DNA from 2 places in the Arthrobacter sp. BB-1 genome. Region 2 is predicted to be linked to the other one. Evidence: predicted binding sites of a transcription regulator. Region 2 holds the regulator's gene; the other holds the start of a gene.

Region 1 (7,098 bases), on a different contig from region 2:
TTTTCTTCCTGGACACCTTCAACGCCACGGTCTACTCGGTGGGCGGCAACAACATCCAGGACGACACCCAGGAGGCCCGGGATATCCGCGGGCTTTACGACGGTGCCCGGGCCGGCAGCGTCGTCTTCCTTGTCGCATCCCTGTTGACTGCCCTGGCTTCTGCCTTCCTCCTCTACCGGGGGCGGAATTCCCCGGGGGAGGCCGACGGCGGAGAGGACGTCGACTTCGACGACCTGGGCCGCTGAGGTGGCTTGCTGCCCGCACTGGTGAGCAGGACGCCTGAAATAACCAGGATGCCGCCCAGGACCTGGGGGACGGTGATGGGCTGCCCCAAGGTAATGGTGATGATGGCGGTAAACACTGCGATGAGGTTCAGGTAGTTGCCGGCGTTGGCAGCCGTGGTGCGCTTGAGGGCCAGGTTCCAGAGCAGGTAGGAACCCAGCGAGGGGAACAGGGCGATGTACGCCAGCGACCAGCCCTCCGAGGGAGTGGCCGGCAGCCCGGCTCCCGCTGCCACCGCAAAGGGGACCAGGACAACGGCCGCCATGGCCACCTGCACCGCGGTAGACGTAATCGCCGGGACGGACAGCCTGCGCGCAGTGATGGTGTAAAAACCCCAGACGGTGATGGCCGCAACGATCAGCAATTCACCGGCGTCGATGGAGAAAGTCAGCAGCCGCTGCAGGTTGCCGCCGGTGAGGACCAGCAGGACCCCTGCCAGGCCCAGGGCAACGCCCACCCAGCTCAGCGGGCCCGGCCTGTCCCGGAGCAGGATGGCGGCCAGGACCATGATCAGGGCCGGGTTCGCGGCAGTCACCAGGGAAGCGTTCAGGGCCGAGGTGTGCCCCAGTGCGCTGTAGAGCAGCAGTGTGTAGGCGCTCATGCCCAGGCAGCTCAGGAGCAGGAGCATGCGCCAGCGGCGCAGGACAGCGCGCCAGTCGGGCCGGTCAACGGCCTGGGCAAGGACCAGCAGCGGCACGGCAGCCAGGGCCCAGCGCCAGAAGGTCAACTGGAGCGGCTGCATGGTTTCCATGGCGGCCTGCCCTACAACGAAGTTGCCCGCCCAGAAGAGGGTGGCAAGGGTCAGGTACAGGGCTGCTCGCACCGGTCAAATGTACATGGATGGTGTCCGCCCGTGACGAAATGCTGGCACTCGCCTTGACCGAGTGCTAACCCTTACATAGAGTCTTCATTAGCACTCTCCCTAGGAGGGTGCTAATACATGAAGAGCTGCCAGCCAGGCTGCTGCCGGCACCGCGACGACGGTTTGCCAGCCACGGCGGAATGCTTTCCAGTCCACGAATTTGCTGACGAAAAGGAGAGGTCCGAGTGTCGGTCTCTATTAAGCCTCTTGAGGATCGTATTGTTGTCCGCCCGCTCGAAGCCGAGCAGACCACGGCTTCCGGCCTGGTCATCCCGGACTCCGCGCAGGAGAAGCCCCAGGAAGGCGAAGTTGTTGCTGTAGGCCCCGGCCGCTTCGAAGACGGCAACCGCGTTCCTGTCGACGTAGCCGTCGGCGACGTCGTTATCTACTCCAAGTACGGCGGAACCGAAGTCAAGACCGGCGGCACCGAGTACCTCGTGCTGTCCGCCCGCGACGTCCTGGCGATCGTCGTAAAGTAACTCCCCGGATCCCCGTGCCGCTGGTCTTGCATTCTGCTGGTCAGCTGCGCGGGGTTCTGTCTTGAAAGGACAAAACCATGGCAAAGCAGCTTGCGTTTAATGACGCTGCCCGCCGGTCTCTTGAAGCCGGCATCGATAAGCTCGCCAACACCGTCAAGGTGACGCTCGGCCCCCGCGGCCGCAACGTCGTCCTGGACAAGAAGTGGGGCGCTCCCACCATCACGAACGACGGCGTCACCATCGCCCGCGAAGTGGAACTGGACGACCCCTACGAGAACCTTGGCGCGCAGCTGGCCAAGGAAGTGGCCACCAAGACCAACGATGTTGCCGGTGACGGCACCACCACGGCAACCGTCCTGGCGCAGGCCCTGGTCAAGGAAGGCCTGCGCAACGTAGCGGCAGGCGCTGCTCCCGGCCAGATCAAGCGGGGCATCGAGGTTTCCGTTGAAGCCGTTGCAGCACGCCTGCTGGAGAACGCCCGCCCCGTTGAAGGCACCCAGGTGGCCAACGTTGCAGCAATCTCCGCCCAGAGCGACGAGATCGGCGAGCTCCTCGCCGAGGCCTTCGGCAAGGTGGGCAAGGATGGTGTGATCACCATCGAGGAGTCCTCCACCACCCAGACCGAACTGGTCCTCACCGAGGGCATGCAGTTCGACAAGGGCTACCTGTCCCCGTACTTCGTCACCGACGCGGAACGCCAGGAAGCAGTCCTTGAGGATGCCCTCATCCTGATCAACCAGGGCAAAATCTCCGCGGTGCAGGAATTCCTGCCGCTGCTGGAAAAGGCCCTGCAGAGCTCCAAGCCGCTGTTCATCATCGCTGAAGACATCGACGGTGAGGCCCTGTCCACGCTGATCGTCAACCGCATCCGCGGCACCCTGAACGTCGTGGCCGTCAAGGCTCCCGGCTTCGGCGACCGCCGCAAGGCCATGCTGCAGGACATCGCCACCCTCACCGGTGCGCAGGTTGTCTCCCCGGAACTGGGCCTCAGCCTGGACACCGTCGGCCTTGAGGTGCTGGGTACCGCCCGCCGCATCACGGTAACCAAGGACAACACCACCATCGTCGACGGCGCAGGTTCGGCCGAAGACGTGGCAGCACGAGTCGCCCAGCTCCGCGCCGAGCTGACCCGCACCGACTCCGACTGGGACCGTGAAAAGCTCCAGGAGCGCCTGGCCAAGCTGGCCGGCGGCATCGGCGTCATCAAGGTCGGCGCAGCCACCGAGGTTGAGCTCAAGGAAAAGAAGCACCGCATCGAGGACGCTGTTTCCTCCACGCGCGCTGCCCTTGAAGAAGGCATCGTCGCCGGCGGCGGCTCGGCCCTGATCCACGCCCTGAAGGCACTGGACGAGGACCCTGCTGTCAAGGCGCTCGAAGGCGACGCCGCCGCTGCTGTGGGCATCGTCCGCCGCGCGCTGGTCCAGCCGCTGCGCTGGATTGCCCAGAACGCCGGCTTCGACGGCTACGTCATCACCGCCAAGGTTGCCGAGCTCGAAACCAACAACGGCTTCAACGCCAAGTCGGGCGAGTACGAGGACCTGATCGCCGCCGGCGTGATCGACCCCGTCAAGGTCACCCGCGCCGCCCTCCGCAACGCAGCTTCCATCGCTGCCCTGGTCCTCACCACCGAGACCTTGGTTGTCGAAAAGCCTGCCGAGGAAGAGGAGCACGCAGGCCACAGCCACTGACCTGTGGCTCCGCGCGGGCAACCGTGCATGCACAAAAAACCGGTCCAGCATCCGCTGGGCCGGTTTTTTGTGGGCCTAGGCATCAAGTCCCCGGCATGTCCTGGGTCTCCACGCCCCCCGCGCGCTCGTAGACCAGCGAGACCGCCCCCTTCGGGAAACTGCGCGCCGGCTCGGCGAGCCGGAACGTGGCGGGGATGGTCCCGGCGTCGAACAGGCGCTTGCCCTGCCCCAGGGTGACAGGGTACAGCCAGAGGTGGAGGCGGTCGAGCACATTTGCCGCGAGCAGCGAACGGATGAGGACGCCGCTGCCGAACATATGGACCTGCTCGTAGTCCTCCCGCAGCCGGCCTGCGGCCTCGGCATCCGGCAGGACTGTTGTGCCCGCCCAGCCAGGAGCGGTGAGGGTGCCGGAGACAACGTACTTGGGCACGCGGTTGAGCGTGCCGCCAATGTCGCCGGACTGGTGGGGCCAGTAGGAAGCGAAGATGTCGTAGGTCTTCCGGCCGAGAAGCAGGGCGTCGATCTGGCTGATCCCAGCCTCGATGGACGCTTCAGCCTCGTCGTCGGACACCGGCGCCTGCCACCCACCGAAGGCGAAGCCGCCCGCGGTGTCCTCCTCGCGGCCGCCGGGCGCCTGGTAGACGCCGTCGAGGGTCATGAACAGGTTCGCGACGATGATTCCCATGGGTCCAGTCTGGAACTGGCATTTCGCGCTGTCCAGCATCAGCGGCCAGCCGTCCGTCCACGTGCGTGGCAGACTGATTGCCATGCTGCTGGACGAGCTTGTCAGAACTGCGGATGCCGTGGCGTCCACCCGGTCCCGGCTCGCGAAGGTGGACGCGCTGGCCCACCTGCTGCGCCGGCTTGAGCCCGCAGAGATCGCGACGGCGGTTGGGCTGCTGGTTGCCAAGCCCCGCCAAGGCCGGGTAGGGGTCGGCTGGCGCGGCATGTCAGCCGCCATGGGGGAGCCCGCCGCCGAGCCGAGCCTGACTGTCGCGGACCTCGATGCTGCGTTGGACCGGCTGCTTGCAACAGCAGGCGCGGGATCGGCAGCAGGACGCGCCGCGACGCTCAGGACGCTCACGGCGGCAGCCACTGAACGCGAGCAGGCATTCATCGCCGGCGTGCTGCTCGGAGAACTGCGGACCGGTGCCCTGGAGGGTGTACTGACGGATGCGGTGGCCCGTGCCTCCGACCGGCCCGTCGAGGCCGTCCGCCGCGCGGCCATGCTCTCCGGCGATCTCGGCGGGACCGCCTTGCTGGCCATCACCGGAACGCCCGCCCAGCTGGACGCCGTCGGCCTCGTCGTCGGGCGTCCGGTGCAGCCCATGCTCGCCTCAACCGCGGCCAGCGCCAGCGCGGCGCTGGAAGCCACCGGGGAGGCGTCCGTGGAATACAAGCTCGACGGCGCGCGCATCCAGGTGCACCGCACCGGCGACGACGTGCGCATCTACACCCGCACCCTGGCCGACGTCACCCACCGGTTGCCCGAGGTGGTGGCGGCGATCCGCGGCCTCGACGTGCGGGACGTGATCCTCGACGGCGAGACGCTCGCGTTGGACGAGGACGGGGGCCCGCGGCCGTTCCAGGAGACCATGTCCCGGTTCGGGGCGGACGCTGTCCGCGAAACGCTGCTGCACCCCTGGTTCTTCGACGTGCTGCACCTTGACGGGCGGGACCTGCTTGACGAGCCGCTGTCCACCCGCATCGGCGTGCTTGAAAGCATCGCGCCCGGGCTCCGGATCCCCGGCGAGATCACGGCCGATGCAGCCGTCGCAGAGAGGGTGTCCCGTGATGCGCTCGCAGCCGGGCACGAGGGCGTGGTGGTGAAGGCCGTGGGATCGCCCTACGCGGCCGGCCGGCGCGGTTCCAACTGGGTCAAGGTGAAGCCGGTGCTCACGTATGACCTCGTGGTCCTCGCCTGCGAGTGGGGCTCGGGCCGGCGCACCGGGCTGCTGTCGAACCTGCACCTCGGAGCCCTGGACCCCACCGGCGAATTTGGCGAACCCGGCGGCTACGTGATGGTGGGCAAGACCTTCAAGGGCCTCACGGATGAGCTGCTGCGCTGGCAGACCGGGCGCTTCCAGGAGCTCGAGGTTCGCCGCACGGCAGGCACGGTGTGGGTGCAGCCCGTTACCGTCGTGGAAATAGCGATCGACGGCGTGCAGCAGTCATCCCGCTATCCCGGCGGCATCGCGTTGCGGTTCGCGCGGGTCAAGCGCTACCGAGACGACAAGACCGCGGCGGAAGCGGACACCATCCAGACGCTCCGCGCGCTGCTCCGGCCGTAGCGGGAAGCGCCCCGTCCTGCCGCTTGTGCCCGGTGTGCACCGGGCGTAGCGTGGCGCTTAGGTCCCGGATGCCCGGCGCCCGGGGCAACGAGGCCGGCTGGGCGGACGGCGCCCGAGGAGGTCAACGTGTCAACTGAAACGGCCATCGACGACGGCAGGCTGGCCTTCCGGGAGAATCGCTGGACCGATGCCCTCAGGAGCTACACGGACGCGGACCAGCGTGGCGGACTCCCCGCTGCCGACCTTGAACGGCTGGCCACCGCCGAAATCCTGACCGGCAACACGCCAACAGGGCTGCACACACTGACCCGCGCCCACGAGGAATACCTGGAAGTCGGCGATGTGGCAGGCGCCGTCCGGTGTGCCGGCTGGCTGGGGATCCAGTTCATGAACCTCGGCGAGGCGGCACAGGCCGGGGGATGGTTCGCCCGCGGCCAGCGGCTCCTGGACGAGCTGACGGAGCCCAACGTCGTGGAGGGGTTCCTGCTGGTCCCCGCAGCCCTGGGCAAACTCTATGGCGGGGATCCCGCAGGCGCACTCCAGCTCTTCTCCCAGGCCGCCGACGCCGGCCGAAGGTTCCAGGACAAGGACCTGTCCGCGCTGGGCCTCCTGGGCACCGGCCAGGCCACCCTGATGCTGGGCCGGGCTGACGAGGCAATCAGCTTGTTCGATGAAGCAATGGTCGCCGTGACAACAGGGGAGCTCTCCCCGATCCCTTCCGGCATCATCTACTGCGCGGTGATCGGCAACTGCCATCTGGCCTTCGACCTGGAGAGGGCGCTGCAGTGGACGGCGGCCCTGGACCGCTGGTGCGCCGCCCGCCCGGACATGGTTCCTTTCAGCGGCCAGTGCGAGGGCCACCGCGCCGAACTCTTCCGGCTCCACGGCGCCTGGCCTGAAGCGCTGGAGGCAGCGGCGGTCGCCCAGAAACGGGCTATCCACGGTGATCCCCAGGCGCTGTTCGGCGGCTACTACCAGCAGGGCGAGGTGCAGCGCCTGGCCGGCAGCCTGGACGCAGCCGAGGCCTCCTACCGGCAGGCGGCGCGGAGCGGCTACGACCCCCAACCAGGCCTTGCGCTCCTGTGGCTGGCCCGTGGCGACCCGCAGCAGGCGCAAACGATGATCCGGCGGGCCGCAGTCGAAGCTGACCAGGCCACCCGCCGGCACCTGTTGCCGGCGATCGTGGAAATCGAACTGGCAGCGGCAGATCCGGAAGCGGCGGCCCGGGCTGCCGCTGAGCTGGAGTTCTTCGCCCGGGAGTACCCCAAACCCATGGTCCGGGCCGCGGCCAGCCAAGCTGATGGAGAGGTCCGGCTGGCCGGGGACGACCCTGCCGCCGCGTGCGTCTCCCTGCGGCAGGCCTGGCACCTGTGGGCTGAACTGGGCGTGCCGTATGAGGCCGCCCGATGCCGGGTGCTGATTGGAATCGCCTGCCGTGCGCTGGGCGACGAAGCATCCGCGCTCATGGATTTTGAGTCCGCCCATGCAGAATTCCT
Region 2 (7,098 bases):
TCGAAATCACCCGCGAACGGCTCGAGCGCGAGTACAACCTGGACCTGATTTCCACCGCACCCAACGTGGAATACGAAGTGACGCTGGAGGACAAGAAGGTGGTCCATGTGACCAACCCCAGCGAATACCCCTCCGGCAAGATCCACGAGGTTCGCGAACCGATGGTGTCCGCCACCATCCTCGCTCCGAACGAGTTCGTCGGCGCCATCATGGAACTGTGCCAGAGCCGCCGCGGCGTTATGGGCGGAATGGACTACCTCTCCGAGGACCGGGTGGAAATCCGGTACCGCCTGCCGCTGGCGGAGATTGTGTTCGACTTCTTCGACATCCTCAAGTCCAAAACCCGAGGCTACGGGTCCCTGGACTGGAAGGCCGACGGCGACCAGGTGGCTGACCTGGTGAAGGTTGACATCATGCTCCAGGGTGAACAGGTGGATGCCTTCTCGGCCATCACCCACCGCGACAAGGCCTACGCCTACGGCGTAATGATGACCACCAAACTGCGCGAGCTGATCCCGAGGCAGCAGTTCGAGGTGCCCATCCAGGCGGCCATCGGGTCCAGGATCATTGCCCGTGAAAGCATCCGCGCCATCCGCAAGGACGTGCTGGCCAAGTGCTACGGCGGTGACATTTCCCGTAAGCGCAAACTGCTGGAAAAGCAGAAGGAAGGCAAGAAGCGCATGAAGATGGTGGGCCGGGTCGAGGTCCCCCAGGAAGCCTTCATCGCCGCCCTCACCACCGACGAGTCCAAGGACAAGGCAAAGAAGTAGTGAACACAGCGTCCGGCAACACCGGAGGCCCCAGCAATGCCTAGCATTCTTCCTCTCGGCGACCCGGCGCCGTCGGACGGTCTGTTGCCTGCCCAGGCAGCGGACGGTGCGGCGGACCGGGCGTTCGGGCTGTACGTGCACATTCCTTTCTGTGCCGTCCGGTGCGGGTACTGCGATTTCAACACCTACACCGCCACGGAACTGGGCGGCGGCGCATCCCAGGATGCGTATGCCGGCACGGCCGCATCCGAAGTGGCGCTGGCGGGGAAGGTCCTGGCCGGATCCGGGCTTCCGGCGCGCAAACTCAGTACCGTGTTCTTCGGCGGCGGCACCCCCACCCTGCTGCCCGCGGACGACCTTGCCCTGATCCTCCGCCGCGCCATCGACGAGTGGGGAATCGAGGATGGCGCCGAGGTGACCACCGAGGCGAACCCGGACTCGGTCACCCCTGAATCCCTGGCCATTCTCAAGGACGCCGGGTTCACCAGGGTCTCCTTCGGCATGCAGTCCGCTGTTCCCCATGTCCTGAAGGTCCTGGACAGGACCCACACGCCCAGCCGCGTGCCGCAGGTCGTTCAGTGGGCGCGTGATGCCGGACTCGCCGTGAGCCTGGACCTCATTTACGGGACACCAGGGGAGTCGCTGGACGACTGGCGCTACTCCCTTGAGACGGCGCTGTCCTACCAGCCGGACCACATCAGCGCCTACGCCCTCATTGTGGAGGACGGCACCAAGCTCGCCGCCCAGATCCGCCGTGGCGAAGTTCCCGGAATCGACGACGACGACCACGCCGACAAGTACGAACTCGCCGACCACCTCATCACCCAGGCCGGCCTCGGCTGGTACGAGGTCAGCAACTGGGCCCGCACGCCGGAGCAGGCCTGCCGGCACAACCTCGCCTACTGGCGGGGCGACGACTGGTGGGGGATTGGACCGGGGGCGCACTCCCACGTGGGCGGCGTCCGCTGGTGGAATGTCAAGCACCCCACGGCCTACGCCGGACGCCTTGCGCAGGGAGTGTCACCGGCAGCCGGCAGGGAAACCCTGGACCAGGAGACCCGGAATGTCGAGCGTGTCATGCTCGAGGCCCGTCTCCAGTCCGGCCTCGACGTGTGGTCACTGGGCCAGGCGGGACGGCACGAGGTGGCCGGACTGATCGCGGACGGCCTCGTGGATCCTGCCGCCGCTTTCAAGGGAAGGCTGGTCCTCACGCTCAAAGGGAGGCTGCTGGCAGACGCGGTGGTGCGCCGGGTCCTCCCGGACTGATCGGCACAAAGCAACGCGGGCCCGCGCCCGCAGCGTTCCCTGGCCGTGGAGCCGGTGCGGCCTTGCGGGGCCGGGGTGGAGTTACTTGATCCAGCGCAGGTTGTACTGGTACCGGTGCGGCTGTCCACGGTTGACATGGATGCCGGCCGCCACCGAGAAGCAGGTCAGGGCAATCCAGATGAGGGTGGCTATGACGGCAAAGACGTTGCCGATCACGGGAACGAAGACCACCAGGATGTTCGCAACCAGGGCAGCGATGGTGGGCGGCAGGCTGAAGTTCAGGGCTTCCTTGGATTCCTGGGCGGTGAAAGGCCCCCGGTCCCGGAAGATCAGGTAGATCAGCAGCGACGGAACACAGCCCAGGATGCCCCCAAAGTGGGCCATCGTGGCCCATTGGCGGTCTTCGCTGGCTGTGAGGGGCAGCGCATTCGCGGGAACGCCGTGGTACTCCGAACGGCCCTGGCCGCCCTGGGTGTCCCTGTGATCGCGTGCGTTTTCTGCCACAGTCTGTTCCTTCTGAAGTGCAATGGTGCCGGCCAAGAATGCTTACTTGGTGCGCAGGCCTGCATTGTTGCAGGATCCGCAGTACCAAGAATACTTGGTACTGCCCGGTATCGGCGCCGGAATGCGCGCGCCGGGGTGGAGCGCCCTCAGGGAACGGTGAGGAAGTCGATGACTTCCTCAACCCTCCCCAACAGCGAGGCTTCAAGGTCTGCGTAGGTGCGGACGGCGCCGAGGAGTTTCTGCCAGCCGAGTCCGATGTCCTCTTTGGTGGCATGGGGCCAGCCGAACGCTGCGAGGATGCCGGTCTTCCAGTCCTGCCCGCGCGGCACCACTGGCCACTGCTCAATGCCCAGGACAGCGGGCCGGATGGCCTGCCACACGTCCACATAGGGGTGCCCCACAATCAGGACGTTCCCCGCGGCACCCGGCGAGGCCATAACGGCGTCGGCTATGCGTGATTCCTTGGAGTCCGGCACGAGGTGGTCCACCAGGACACCCAGCCGCCTGCCGGGTCCGGGCCTGAACCCTGCGACTGCCGCCGCGAGGTCATCAATGCCGTGGAGGGGTTCGACGACGATGCCCTCCACGCGCAGGTCATCTCCCCAGACCTTTTCCACCAGTTCCGCGTCGTGCTTTCCCTCCACCCAGATGCGGCTGGCTTTGGCCACCTGCGCCCGCTGGCCGGCAACCCGGACTGACCCGGAAGCCGTCCGGCCGGGCCCGGCAACGGCACCGGCTGCCTGCCGCGGGGCCGGGGGCAGGAGCTTGATGGCCCGCCCTTCGAGAAGGAATCCGAAGCCCAAGCGGAAAGACCTGGACTTTCCGCGCCTGTCCTCCAGGGCAACCACATGCATTCCGCCGGATTTTTCGACGCGGGTCACGGCACCCACCCAGCCGGACTGGACGTCCTCGAGCACCATTCCCCGTTCAACGGGCACCTCGGGCAGTTCAGTCTTTGCGGGAGCGGACAAGTCCCGCGGGCCCCAGTTCTGGTACTGCATGGTTTCACTCCGCCTAGCGTTCGGTACAGGTCCGGAATTTCGCCCGGAGCGGTACCAATGCTAGCAACGGGGGGAGGCATAATAGACTGTTAGCACTTAGGCATGTCGAGTGCTAACCCTTGAGGTGGCACAGCGCGGGCGGTGCTGCCGCCCCGAACCCTGGATGGAGGTGGAGTGTGAGCGAGCCACGCAAACTCGAAGTGCTGCGTGCAATCGTGGAGGACTACGTCCACTCCCGGGAACCCGTCGGGTCCAAGGCCCTGGTGGAGCGGCACCATCTCGGTGTGTCCAGCGCGACGATCAGGAACGATATGGCCGCCCTGGAGGAAGAGGGCCTGATCACCGCTCCGCACACCAGCGCCGGGCGTATCCCCACAGACAAGGGTTACCGGCTGTTCGTGGACCAGATCTCTGCAGTCAAACCGCTGTCCCAGGCGGAACGGAGGGCCATCCAGTCACTGCTGGAAGGATCGGACGACCTTGACGACGTCCTTGACCGCACCGTCCGGCTGCTGTCGCAGCTGACCAACCAGGTCGCGGTGGTCCAGTACCCGCACCTGAGCCGGGCACTGGTCCGCCATATCGAGTTCGTCCTCCTTGCACCGCGGAAGGTGCTGGTGGTGCTGATCGCCAACAGCGGCAAGGTGGAGCAGCGCGTTATCGACGTCGGCCAGGACCTGGCGGATGACGCCCTCGCCAGCCTGCGGGCACGGTTCCTCGGATCCCTTGCCGGCACGCCGCTGAGCCAGCTCGCCCAGTCCCTGCCGGCGGTGGTGGCCACAGCGGCCCCGAGCCAAAGGCAGGCCGCCCATGCCCTCGCCGTCGGCCTCGAGGGACTGGCCCAGAGCAGCAGGGAGGACCGCATGGTCATGGCGGGCACAGCCAACCTTGCGCGGTCCAACGTGGACTTTCCGCTCAGCATCGGTCCGGTCCTCGAAGCGCTTGAGGAGCAGGTGGTCATGCTCCGCCTGCTGAGCGAAATGGCGCAGGACCACCGCGGAGTGGCTGTCAGCATCGGCCGCGAGAATCCCTACGACGGCCTGGCCGAGGCATCCGTGGTTGCAACAGGGTACGGTCCGGACCACGTTGCCAAAATCGGCGTCCTGGGGCCAACCAGGATGGACTATCCCACCACCATGGCCGCCGTCAGGGCCGTCGCCCGGTACCTTTCGCGGATCCTGGGCCCCTGACGTTTTCCGGTTCCCCGGGCAGGCAGAGCATTTTCCGCAGTCCAACTGCAGGCAGTACAACAAGGAAGAGATACGAACTTTGAGCAGCCACTACGACGTCCTTGGAGTCTCACCGGAGGCCACGGGAGAAGAGATCAAGAAGGCCTACCGCAAACTGGCGCGCACCCTCCACCCGGACGTCAACCCGGGTGAGGACGCGTCGGACCGCTTCAAGGCCGTGACCCACGCCTACGAGGTTCTCTCTGACCCGCAGAAGCGCCGCGTCTATGACACCACCGGCAACGAAAACGGCACGGACAACGGCTTCGGCGGAGGCGGATACGCCGGCCAGGGCTTCGCGTTCCAGGACATTTTCGACACCTTCTTCGGTGCCGGCGGAAGCACCGGCCCGGCTTCCCGCGTCAGGCGCGGCCAGGACGCCCTCATCAGTGTCCGCATTGAACTGCGTGACGCTGTTTTCGGCGTCAATAAGAAACTGGAAGTGGACACAGCCGTTATGTGCCCCACCTGCGACGGTTCGTGCTGCCAGCCGGGAACCCACCCGGAACGCTGCGACATCTGCGGCGGCAGCGGCCAGGTCCAGCGCGCAGTCCGGTCCATCCTGGGACAGGTCATGACCGCCGCCCCGTGCGGAACCTGCGAAGGCTTCGGCACCGTCATCAAGGACCCCTGCAACGAGTGCAGCGGCCAAGGACGCATCCGCAGCCGTCGTTCACTGACCATCAAGGTTCCAGCCGGCGTGGCCACCGGAACCCGCATCCAGCTCTCGGGCCAGGGCGAAGCAGGTCCTGCCGGCGGCCCTGCCGGCGACCTCTACGTCGAGATCCGCGTAAACAACGACGCCACGTATGTCCGGGACAACGACGACCTCCACGCAACCCTGCACATTCCCATGACGGCGGCAGCCCTGGGTACCGAAGTGAGCCTGGAAACGTTCGACGGGCCGCAGGAAATCGACGTCAAGCCCGGCACCCAGTCCGGCGAGATCATCACCCTTCGCGGACTTGGCGTGACCCACCTCCGCGGTTACGGGCGCGGCGACCTGAAAGTGCACCTCCAGGTCGAAACCCCCGCGAAACTCGACCCTGCACAGGAGGACCTCCTGCGGCAGCTTGCCAAACTCCGCGGTGAGCAGATCACCGAAGGAAAGCTTGCGGCCAGCGGAGGCATGTTCGCCAAGCTCCGGGACCGGCTCGGTAACCTGTAGCGGTGAGCAACCCGGTCTTTTTCACCCCTCCCGGTTCCCTTGACCAGATGGTGGCGGGGGAGGTCTTTGTCCTTGAAGGGCCCGAGGCGCGGCACGCCGTCACGGTGAAGCGGATCGCCCCCGGCGAGCCCGTTGACATCGTGGACGGCGCCGGGACCCGCATGAGCGGAAAGGTGCTGGCGGCATCCCCGTCCGGGCTGGATGTTGAGTGCGCCTCCCTGTCCGTCGAGCCGCAGCCAGGCACCAGGCTGGTGCTGGTGCAGGCACTGGCCAAAGGCGACAGGGACGAACTTGCCATTGAGACGGCAACAGAGCTGGGGATCGACGCCGTTATACCCTGGCAGTCCGAGCGGTCCATCGTCAGGTGGAAAGGCGACCGGGCGGCGAAAGCCCACGCCAAATGGCAGTCCGTGGTCACGGCGGCAGCCAAGCAGGCCCGCCGCGCATGGATTCCCGAGGTACGGCCCGCCGTCGACACGGCCGCGCTGGCCGGCCTCGTGGAGACGGCTCAGCTTGCCATAATCCTGCATGAGGACGCGGTCAGGCCCCTGCGGACCGTGCTGGAAGCATGGCAGGGCGGCGGAAACGGGACGGAACCGCGGGAAGTGCTCCTGCTTGTTGGACCGGAAGGCGGCATCAGTCCCCGGGAAGTCACCCGCCTCTGCGGCAAAGGTGCCGTCACGGCGCTGCTGGGCCCCCATGTGCTGCGCTCATCCACTGCCGGGCCCGCCGCCGTCGTGCTCGCCAGCGACGTCCTGGGACGATGGGCGGCCCCTGGCGCCGCACCTGCCGGTTGAGCAGGCAGCGGAGCTGCAGGGTGCGGGCTAGCGGACCTTGAAGGCCCGCGAGTCCTCGTTCTGATCCGGCTGCCCGCTGGCGCCGGCCTGGGCAACGCGCAGCTCGTAGTCGCCCGCAGGGAGCGTGAGGGCCAGCGTAAAGAGCCCTCCCTGTCCCGGTTCGGCAGAGGCCGTTGTTTCTCCGGTGAGGAAGGGCGCCTTGGTGCCGCCCGCCTCCATCCGCTGGATCTGCCAGCGCAACTTGCTGCCGGCAAGCGTGCTGCGGCCGGTGATCTTCACGCTTCCGCCGGCGATTTCCACATTTTCCTGCGGATCGATGACCCAGACGGGCGCCACCATGCCCGCGGCCCTCGTCATCGGGTC

The links. The regulator HrcA, encoded in region 2, represses chaperone genes, less so after heat shock. The targets are predictions, from matches to a motif close to TTNGCACTCGNNNNNNNCGAGTGCNAA.
Region 1: a site for HrcA is predicted at 1,147-1,173, ahead of groES (co-chaperone GroES). Genes of this name have one in related genera too.

What each region holds. Positions count from the first base shown of each region.
Region 1 is NZ_VDEV01000025.1:62,407-69,504, reverse strand. It holds gene FHJ30_RS14005 (hypothetical protein) at 1-245, shown strand, start outside; gene FHJ30_RS14000 (DMT family transporter) at 173-1,105, opposite strand; gene groES (co-chaperone GroES) at 1,330-1,623, shown strand; gene groL (chaperonin GroEL) at 1,701-3,311, shown strand; gene FHJ30_RS13985 (dihydrofolate reductase family protein) at 3,394-3,996, opposite strand; gene FHJ30_RS13980 (ATP-dependent DNA ligase) at 4,079-5,602, shown strand; gene FHJ30_RS13975 (response regulator transcription factor) at 5,729-7,098, shown strand, end outside.
Region 2 is NZ_VDEV01000019.1:41,453-48,550, reverse strand. It holds gene lepA (translation elongation factor 4) at 1-770, shown strand, start outside; gene hemW (radical SAM family heme chaperone HemW) at 807-2,036, shown strand; gene FHJ30_RS10520 (DUF4870 domain-containing protein) at 2,118-2,540, opposite strand; gene FHJ30_RS10515 (DUF3097 domain-containing protein) at 2,687-3,541, opposite strand; gene hrcA (heat-inducible transcriptional repressor HrcA) at 3,718-4,731, shown strand; gene dnaJ (molecular chaperone DnaJ) at 4,811-5,938, shown strand; gene FHJ30_RS10500 (16S rRNA (uracil(1498)-N(3))-methyltransferase) at 5,941-6,735, shown strand; gene FHJ30_RS10495 (GerMN domain-containing protein) at 6,763-7,098, opposite strand, start outside.